One region of the Virgibacillus sp. GM2-2 genome, then DNA from elsewhere that is predicted to be linked to it. Evidence: riboswitches for the same ligand, from Rfam matches in the RefSeq annotation. Region 1 holds a riboswitch; the other holds the start of a gene.
The links. A riboswitch is a leader RNA that binds a small molecule or an ion and turns the genes downstream of it on or off. The one in region 1 is predicted to bind lysine.

Region 2: linked by a shared signal. The riboswitch ahead of ACY9Z2_RS15365 (aspartate kinase) and the one ahead of ACY9Z2_RS06605 (Na+/H+ antiporter NhaC family protein) in region 1 are both predicted to bind lysine.

The regions. Positions count from the first base shown of each region.
Region 1 covers NZ_JBUZWC010000004.1:36,298-40,954, forward strand. The annotation lists gene ACY9Z2_RS06600 (sodium-dependent transporter) at 1-329, opposite strand, end outside; gene ACY9Z2_RS06605 (Na+/H+ antiporter NhaC family protein) at 686-2,242, opposite strand; lysine riboswitch at 2,367-2,542, opposite strand; gene yunB (sporulation protein YunB) at 2,588-3,379, opposite strand; gene ACY9Z2_RS06615 (HD-GYP domain-containing protein) at 3,441-4,526, opposite strand.
Region 2 covers NZ_JBUZWC010000015.1:63,341-67,997, forward strand. The annotation lists gene dapA (4-hydroxy-tetrahydrodipicolinate synthase) at 1-494, opposite strand, end outside; gene ACY9Z2_RS15360 (aspartate-semialdehyde dehydrogenase) at 496-1,482, opposite strand; gene ACY9Z2_RS15365 (aspartate kinase) at 1,499-2,701, opposite strand; lysine riboswitch at 3,012-3,193, opposite strand; lysine riboswitch at 3,335-3,512, shown strand; gene lysA (diaminopimelate decarboxylase) at 3,612-4,657, shown strand, end outside.

The DNA.
Region 1 (4,657 bases):
GAAATGGACCATGCAATAATAACCGAATAATAGGTGGAAATGACAAATGCTACTAATACTGCCCACCAACCTACCCATTCTGCCTTTTTATTAACTCTACGATACGTTAATGGTGCTGATCCCTTGTATTTATGACCCATAGTGAATTCCATGATTAAAATTGGAATCCCTGCTGTTAGTAAAGCGAATAAATACGGAATAAAAAATGCTCCACCACCATTTTCATATGCTACCGCTGGAAATCGCCAAATGTTACCTAAACCAATTGCCGAACCAACTGCAGCCATAATAAATCCAGCTCGTGTTCCCCATTGAGACCTTGTCTCCATCGATTCTACCTCCCCTTTTCTTCTATTCCTTCTTAAAGTATATCTATGAAAAAAGTTGAGAAGGAATGTTATAAATCTTTACTTTTTTCAGATATTTATGATTGTATTATAACGATACTTTATATCTATGTCAAAGCAATTTTCATATTTTTAAAACTATTAAAAGTTTTAGGCTACTATATGTTAACCTTTTCTATAATAGTAAATGCTTTGTTTCTACTCAATTCATTAACAAGGATATGCCTACACAATCTTATGCCCAACGTACTTAGGAAACATTTATCACTAGTTCAATACCATACCCTTTTAAAGTCTAAAAAACAGACTGCCGTGAATGAACGACAGTCTGGATTAGATTATACATTATTTACTTTGGTTTTGTTGATAAAATGAATAAACATGCTGGTTAAAACTACTAAGGCAAGAGTCAATAGCAAGGAAAGTAGAACATTCCCTGAATATCCCATCACTAAATAACTAATACCCCCAGCTACTGCAACTAGACTTGCATAAGGTAACTGCGTTAACACGTGATCGATATGATTTGCTCCAGCACCTGTTGACGAAAGTATTGTTGTATCTGATATCGGTGAACAGTGATCCCCGAATACTGATCCTGCTAATACTGCAGAAAGCGAAGGTAATAACAGGGATACATCGGTAATAACGGTAATTTCAGCTGCGATAGGCAACATAATACCAAACGTTCCCCAAGAAGTTCCTGTTGCTAATGCCATTAACCCTGCAATAATAAAGAATAAAAATGGTAGTAATGCAGCATCAATGGAAGCTTTCTCTACAAGATGAGCAAGATAATTACCTGTTCCTAATGTATCAATTACGGAACCAATCATCCATGCTAGAATCAGAATGTAAATAGCAGGTAACATTGTTTTAATGCCTTCTCCAACAATCTTCAAACTACTAACACGTGGTTCGGATTGTAATAGGTGAAAGATAAATGCCACCACAACTGCTAAGGCACCACCAATTATTAATGATAAGTTAACATCTGTATTGGCAAAAATGGAAAGGAGCGAGTCATCATCGCTATATTGTACACCTGTAACAATCATTGCTCCGACAGTACCTACAATTAATAAAACAATTGGTATGATCAAATGATATATTTTTCCATCACGATGTGGATCAAATACTTCTTCTAAATCACCTGGTATGTTTGAATCATTAGGATCAATGACTTCACCAGTTTCAATCGCACGTTTTTCATGTTTGCGCATCGGTCCAAGATCCAATTTGAGGTATGCTGTTAAAAACACTAGCAAAATTGCACCGATTGCATAAAAATTGAGTGGAATCATTTGAACAAATGCTTCAAGCGGTTGAATATTAGTAATGCCATTCGCAACTAATAAACTTCCTATCACCCCAATAATATACGCACCCCAACTCGAAATTGGTGAAAGTACAGTTACTGGAGCAGATGTTGAGTCAATAAAATATGCTAGTTTCGCACGTGAAACATTGTGTCGATCAGTCAAAGGTCTAGCTACTTGGCCAACAGCTAATGCATTAAAGTAGTCATCAATAAAAATAATGATTCCTAAGATTGCTGTCATAGCTTGAGCACCAGCGCGCGTTTTCACACGCTTCATCATGTAATCGCCAAATGCACGACTCCCACCTGATGCTGAAAGAAAAGCTGTCATGATACCTAAAAGGAATAAAAATCCTAATAATAACAAATTACCAATATTAAGCCCTTCAGTTGTATAAAAAATTTGATAAAAAACAGTCCATATTTCGTTTAACGTATTTAAGATATTAAAATCATGAATAAATAAAGCCCCAACAATAATCCCGATTCCTAATGATAGTAAAACACGTTTTGTAAGTAGTACCAATATAAGCATGAGTAGAGCTGGTACTAATGAGTAAATCGTTCCTTCCATTTTTCTTTTACCTCCATAAATTTTTTGATGAAGGTGCACAGAGATACGCAATATAAAAACACACAAAAAAGCAATGATAGAAAATAACCTACCATTGCTTTTACAATATACGTTATCCTCCATTTCGATCAGTAGTTCTCCATGCACAATCCTTACATGACAGTATAGCTCTTATTCAAAGCCATCCCAGCGGTAGAAAGATTGACCCTTTCTTCGCTTCGGCAAACAGCCCTTTCATCAATAATCATAGGTGTCATTCTCCTATTGACTACTCTTTCTGTTTGCTCCTCTACCTCACCGATCTGATAAGGTTAGTCTATGAAATTATTTTTTTATTATACTAAGTTATTCACTTTTTTTCAAGTCATCTTTAGGGATGGCAATTGGTGGAAGTTCAGTTCCACTGCCTCCATAGTAGTCTGGTACCTCTGAGTTAATCGTTCTTGAATCAATGTAAATATTAGTAGTTACTTTCTTAGTTTTAGTTGTGAACGGAACAACAATTTGTACATCGACTTGCACTTTAACATATAAAGAGTAGACAGCTGTATTGATGCCAAGTTCTTCTTTTTCAAAAAACAAATCAGATTGAATCGCACCCACAATTTCAAAGTTTACCGGTATTTTAGGACCTAAGTTTGCAAGGATTGGACTATCGAAAGCTTGCCCGATAGGTATTTCTACAACGGTTGGATCTTTTTCTGCTAAATCATTTGCCGAATCGTCATAATCTAATGACGGCATATCAGGATCATCCGTATCTACTGTTTCCCCTTTATTCATATTATATAAAAAGTATTCTGCACGTTCCGTAGCTTTCCTCAATATCTTGTTCTGTGCTTCAGCACTCCAACCAAGCATGGTAATATATCCTTGATCATCTTTGGATACTTCCACAAGGTCATCAAATGTTACACCTTCGCTAGACTTAACCGCAGCATTAATTGTTCTTGTCGCAAACTCGATTGTCTTGTTTTGCGCTATTTCCATTAATGGCGGCCGTATTTCCTTTCCTATAAACCAAACACTAAACCACGTTACCGATATAAAAATGATACACGTTATAACGAATATGTATTTAACTGGAGGTGGCTTTCGGTTATTTTTAAACTGAAATTTTCTCGGTTGCATCAACATGAAAAAACCCCCTTAAAACAAGATATGCTTGTATTAAGAGAGTTAGAATTTCAAATTATCTTTAGTTATGAAGACAAGCGGAAATCGTGAGAGATAAGCATTTCGATAAATCAACTTCGTATGGAGTTACATCCTGTTCGCTTTCATCCTTCGTAATTCGAACAATTGGACGATCACACAAATGCAAATGTTGCTTTAAGATGACACCGATTCGATTATCACTCAATTTAACCGTCAATCCATTTGGATATACAGCTACACTTCGTTTAAAGGCCTCAACTATCCCTTTATCAAATTTGTTAATTGCTCCAGCATATAAGATTTCAAGTCCTTCATGTGGTAACATTGCATCACGATAACTCCTGTTACTTGTAACCGCATCGAATACATCAGCTACAGCAAGAATTTTCGCGTGTGGATGGATTTCACCACCATCAATCCCTCTCGGGTATCCTGATCCATCCAACCGTTCATGATGCTGGAATGCGCAGTGTGCTACTACAAGTGGAATGCTTTCTTGTTTACGCAAGAAATCATACCCATATTGTGTATGGCACTTAATTGCCTCAAATTCTATTGGTGTTAGACTGGAGGGCTTTTTCAAAACATCAGGGTCAATAAATATTTTCCCTATATCATGCAGCATTGCTCCGACGCCAAGTTCAATAAGTTTATCCTTTGTCAGCTTAAGTTCTGTCCCGATAGCTAGTGAATATATTGTAACGTTTAGCGAATGTTGGAATATGTAATCATCCGTGACAAACACATCAGCAAGTAATGATAATGCATCTCTCCGATTCATGATTTCATCGATAAGATGTTCCACAACGTTCGCCATCTGACTACCTTTTTTCTCTAGTATGTAGGAGCGGTCAGTAAAACCTTTTTGCTTAATATCAGAAAATGTATCTTTTATTGTAGTCGTTGCTTCAAGTCTCGACTTTTCAGATATAACAGATTCAATTTGAATATCATTGGTCAACTCGTCTTCAATATAAATATATGTAATGCCCTGCTCTACCAAACGCGAAATCATTTGCTTGGTTAAGCTCAATCCTTTTTGAATTAATACCGTACCACTTTCGTTATACACCGCTTGACCAACTGTAGTACCCGGTTTAATTCGTTTTGTATTGGCTAATCTCATAGCGTTCTCCTAACTCTGTGTCGCAGCAAATTGAATTCATAATGGCTAACTTCATAAAAATTCTAACAAATTCCAACCTAAAATACTATATAAATTTATAAAAAAATACAAATATCGACAAAACTGGGGCG
Region 2 (4,657 bases), on a different contig from region 1:
GCGTCTTTCAAACCAACAATATTCTTATGTTTGCTTAATGTCTGAACTGTTTCTGGCGCAATTGTCATGTTCGTTCTAGACGGTACATTATACAGAATAGCGGGAATATCTACTGCATCAACTATCTTAGTAAAGTGATGGATTAATCCTTTCTGACTCGTTTTATTGTAATAAGGTGTAATCAACATAATTCCATCTACTCCAGCATCCTTAGCATCTAATGATGCCTGAATAGAACCTTCTGTTGAGTTGGAACCGGTACCCGCAATAACAGGAACCCTTCCAGCAGCTGTTTCGACAGCAATTTCAAGTAACCATTTTTTCTCGTCGCGTGATAGCGTAGAGCCTTCTCCTGTTGTTCCGTTAATGACAAGGCACTGGATGTTATTTTCAATCAAATTTTCTACATGTCGCTTGAAGCTATCAAAATCTACTACGTTGCCACGGAACGGTGTTGTTACTGCTACCCCAACACCCGTAAATAAATGTGCCATATTATCCCTCTTTCGTTTCGATTAGTTGTTGTAAAATCTGTACAGCATTAAGCGCTGCACCCTTCAATAAATTATCACTGGTCACCCATATGTGATAAGTATTAGAAAGACTATCATCCTTTCGAATGCGTCCGACAAAAATTTCTTCTTTGCCTGCCGCAGTTAATTGCATTGGGTACACATTATTTTGTGGGTCATCCTGTAACACAGTATGCTCACTTTCATCAAATAATTTCTGTAATTCTGCGACGGTTGGAGAGCTGTTTAATGTAACATTCATCGCTACTGCATGACTATTTTCAACTGGCACGCGTACACAAGTAGCTGTAACATTTAAATCGCTTCTGCCTAGAATTTTTTTCGTCTCCTCAATCATTTTCGTTTCTTCTTTTGTATAGCCATCATCACCGAAGACATCGATGTGTGGAAGTGCATTGTTGTAGATTGCATGCGGATAATTCACTGGCTCTTCACCATTCTCGCCACGCTTTAAATCCTCAATACCTTTTACACCTGAACCCGAGACGGCCTGGTATGTTGAATAACTTACCCGCGACACGCCGTATGCATCATCCAAAACCTTCAATGGAACGACGGACTGAATGGTTGAGCAATTTGGATTTGCAATGATTTTTCGATTCAATGTCGGTCGATTTACCTCAGGGACGACAAGGTCAATCGAAGGATTCATGCGAAACGCACTTGAGTTATCGATGACAATTGCTCCATTTTGTTCAAACAATGGAGAGAACGTTTTACTGGTACCTCCTCCAGCAGACATTAGAACATAATCAAAGTTTCCTTTTGTCTCCTCTTCTATTAACTCTTTAACCACATATGTTTTATTTTTAAAAGAAACTTCCGTGCCAGCAGATCGTTTGGATGAAAAAAGAACCAACTCATCAAATGGAATTTCTTTTTTCTCTAGTAACTCAACCATTTTACGACCGACTAGCCCTGTAGCCCCTACTACAGCAATTTTAACCATGTTAAAACCTCCAATATTAGAGTTCAAAGCACGCGCATAAAACATGTGCCGCTTTTTCCCCGTTTTTCGCATCTACTACATAAGATATGCTGATTTCCGATGTTGTGACCTGATAGAAGGAGATATCCGCTTCGATCAATGTTCGAAACACTTTAGAAGCAACCCCTGTCATATCACGCATTCCAGATCCAATTACGGAGACCTTTACGAAACGATTTTCGATTTTATAATACAGCTCAGGATAACTTTGTTTAAGTCTAGAAAAAATACGTTGTATCTGTTGCTCTTCGGTATCCTTCATTGTAAACGAAAGCTGGATTCCTTCGTTGTTCGTTATTTGTGAAATCATATCCACATTGATTTCTTCTTGCTCCAAATTTAAGAATGCTTCATCCAATAATTTCGTATCGTATTGTGGATAGTTCAATGTGACGTGAATCATATCTTTATCTAACGCGACCCCTGTAACTGCTTTTTTCTCTAGCATTTCAACCTTCGACATTACCCATGTTCCTTTCTCATCGGACAGTGATTTTCCTAAATAAATTGGGATATCATAGTTTTTCGCAATTTCAACACTTCTTGAAGCAAGTACCCCTGCACCAAGTGCACTCATTTCCATCATTTCTTCGTACGAAACGGCTTCAAGACGTTTTGCTTGCGGATATACCCTAGGATCAGTACTGTAAACTCCCGCTACATCGGTATAAATTTCGCACGGGCATTTGTGTGCTGCTGCAAGCGCTACTGCTGTCGTATCAGACCCACCACGACCAAGCGTTGTAATTTCATTATCTGTATTGAAGCCTTGAAAACCAGCCACTATTAATACATTGTATGTATCAAAAAGCTGCTCAAACAATGTTGTATTAATCTTGGAAATTTTACTTTTTAAATGATGACCAATTGTTTCGATTCCTGCTTGGTATCCCGTAAGCGGCTTAGATTTAACGCCTAAGTCATTTAAGATAATCGACAAGTAGGAAATTGTTTGTTGTTCTCCTGTGGTTAAAAGAACGGCCAAGTCTTGTTCATTTGGAGAATGTGTAATGGAATGAACAGATTTCATTAACTCGTCTGTTGTTTTGCCCATCGCGCTTACAACGACAACTAGCTGTTCGCCATTTCCAACTCGTTCTTTCAGGTAATTAGCGATGTCTTTTATTTTATCTAAACTACTGACACTTGTTCCGCCAAATTTAAGTATACTTCGTTTCATAAGCTGCCTTCTTTCTGGTGAAAAAATTGAATAGTGCAGACCACTTTGTAAAGGAAAATTTAATTTCATAAAATGAAGCTATGAAACCGCAGTGGAAATACACTCCGCTTTCCGCGGGTGGCTGATGAGCCTCCTCGTGCTATCGCACTGCGGGGTCTCACCGATGCCTCTCCTCCCGCAGGAGTCTTCGTGTATTTCCACTGCTCTCAGCACCTGTCAGTATTTAATTCTCATACAAATGCAACACTCTAGACAATTAAACAAAAAAACAAGCCGGGATATGCCGACTTGTTTATGGTTTGTCTTATATACAAGTGGAAGCACTCCATTATTACAACGAATAATGACAGACTGCATATTATTCATATACAATCCAACGTAGTCCTGTCTGCAACTAGACTTCGTTTCGGCAAATTTCCCTTTCACTTACTACACCCTTGCAGTGGCAATACGTAATAAGCTACTGATGATTTTTGCACCTCATCCATAACTATTCAATTTTATAAAAGTTGTATTTGATTATACGAGAGTTTTTAAGAGTTGTAAACCCCGAAATTTTCGAATATTAACCCTTGACGAATAAAATGCAACTTAGTATGATAAATTTAATTTCATATCGAGACCTTATCAGATCGGTGAGGTAGAGGAGCAGGTAATAGGAGTAATCCATAAGAGGATGACAACGATGATTATGGACGAAAGGATTACTTGCCGAAGTGTAATAAGCGTCCATCTTATTACTGCTGGGCTGTTACCTGAAGAAGGAACAGACTGTCATGCATACTATAATGCATGGGGAACTACTGATCGAAATGGAGGATAACGTATTGTCAAACAATGATAGGTTATTTTCTGTCATTGTTTTTTTGTACCCAAAAATCTTCCGCTTACCATAGAAAGGATAGATAACATGCAACTACATGGAACAAGTCGTATCAATGATCAAGGACATCTGGAGATTGGTGGAATAGACACGGTAACACTCGCTGAAAATTACGGGACAGCCCTGTACGTTTACGATGTAGCCCTTATACGGAAAATGGCACGAGATTTTAATTCGGCTTTTGTAGAATCAGGTATCGACGGAACGGTTGCCTATGCAAGTAAGGCATTTTCCTGTATCGGCATTTATCAGCTTATGCTTGAGGAAGGCTTAACGATCGATGTTGTTTCCGGTGGTGAGTTGTACACAGCACTTGCAGCTGATATTCCAGCAGAAAATATCCATTTCCATGGTAATAATAAAAGTCGGGCAGAAATTGAAATGGCAGTAAAAGAAGGTGTTGGTTGCTTCGTTGTCGATAATTTCCTTGAGATTGAATTACTGAAAGAGGCAACCGAAAAGTTTGATAAAAAAATATCTATTTTACTACGTTTGACGCCTGGAGTAGAAGCACATACGCACAAATATATAGCTACCGGCGGCGAGGACTCGAAGTTTGGGTTTGATATTGCTAATGAAACTGCTTTAAAAGCAATTGATACTGTCCTCAATGAAGATTGTTTTGAGGTTCTTGGCTTCCATTGTCATATCGGATCGCAAATTTTTGAAGCAAATGCCTTTGTAGCTGCTGCTGAAAAAATCTTTGCATTTTGTACAACCACACAGAAGACATTGAACTATTTCCCACGTGTTCTCAACTTAGGTGGTGGCTTCGGTATACATTACACGGAAGGCGATGATCCGAAAACACCTAGCGAATATATTTCAACTATGTGTGAGGCTATTAAACAGGAAGCGAATCGAATTTCCATGCCTGTACCTGAAGTGTGGATTGAACCGGGACGTTCATTAGTTGGAAATGCTGGAACGACGCTATATTCAGTCGGATCACAGAAGGAAATTCCTGAGGTTAGAAATTACTTAGCGGTTGACGGTGGTATGACAGACAACCTTAGACCTGCTCTATATGATGCGAAATATGAAGGTATATTAGCGAATAGAGCAAACGAAGC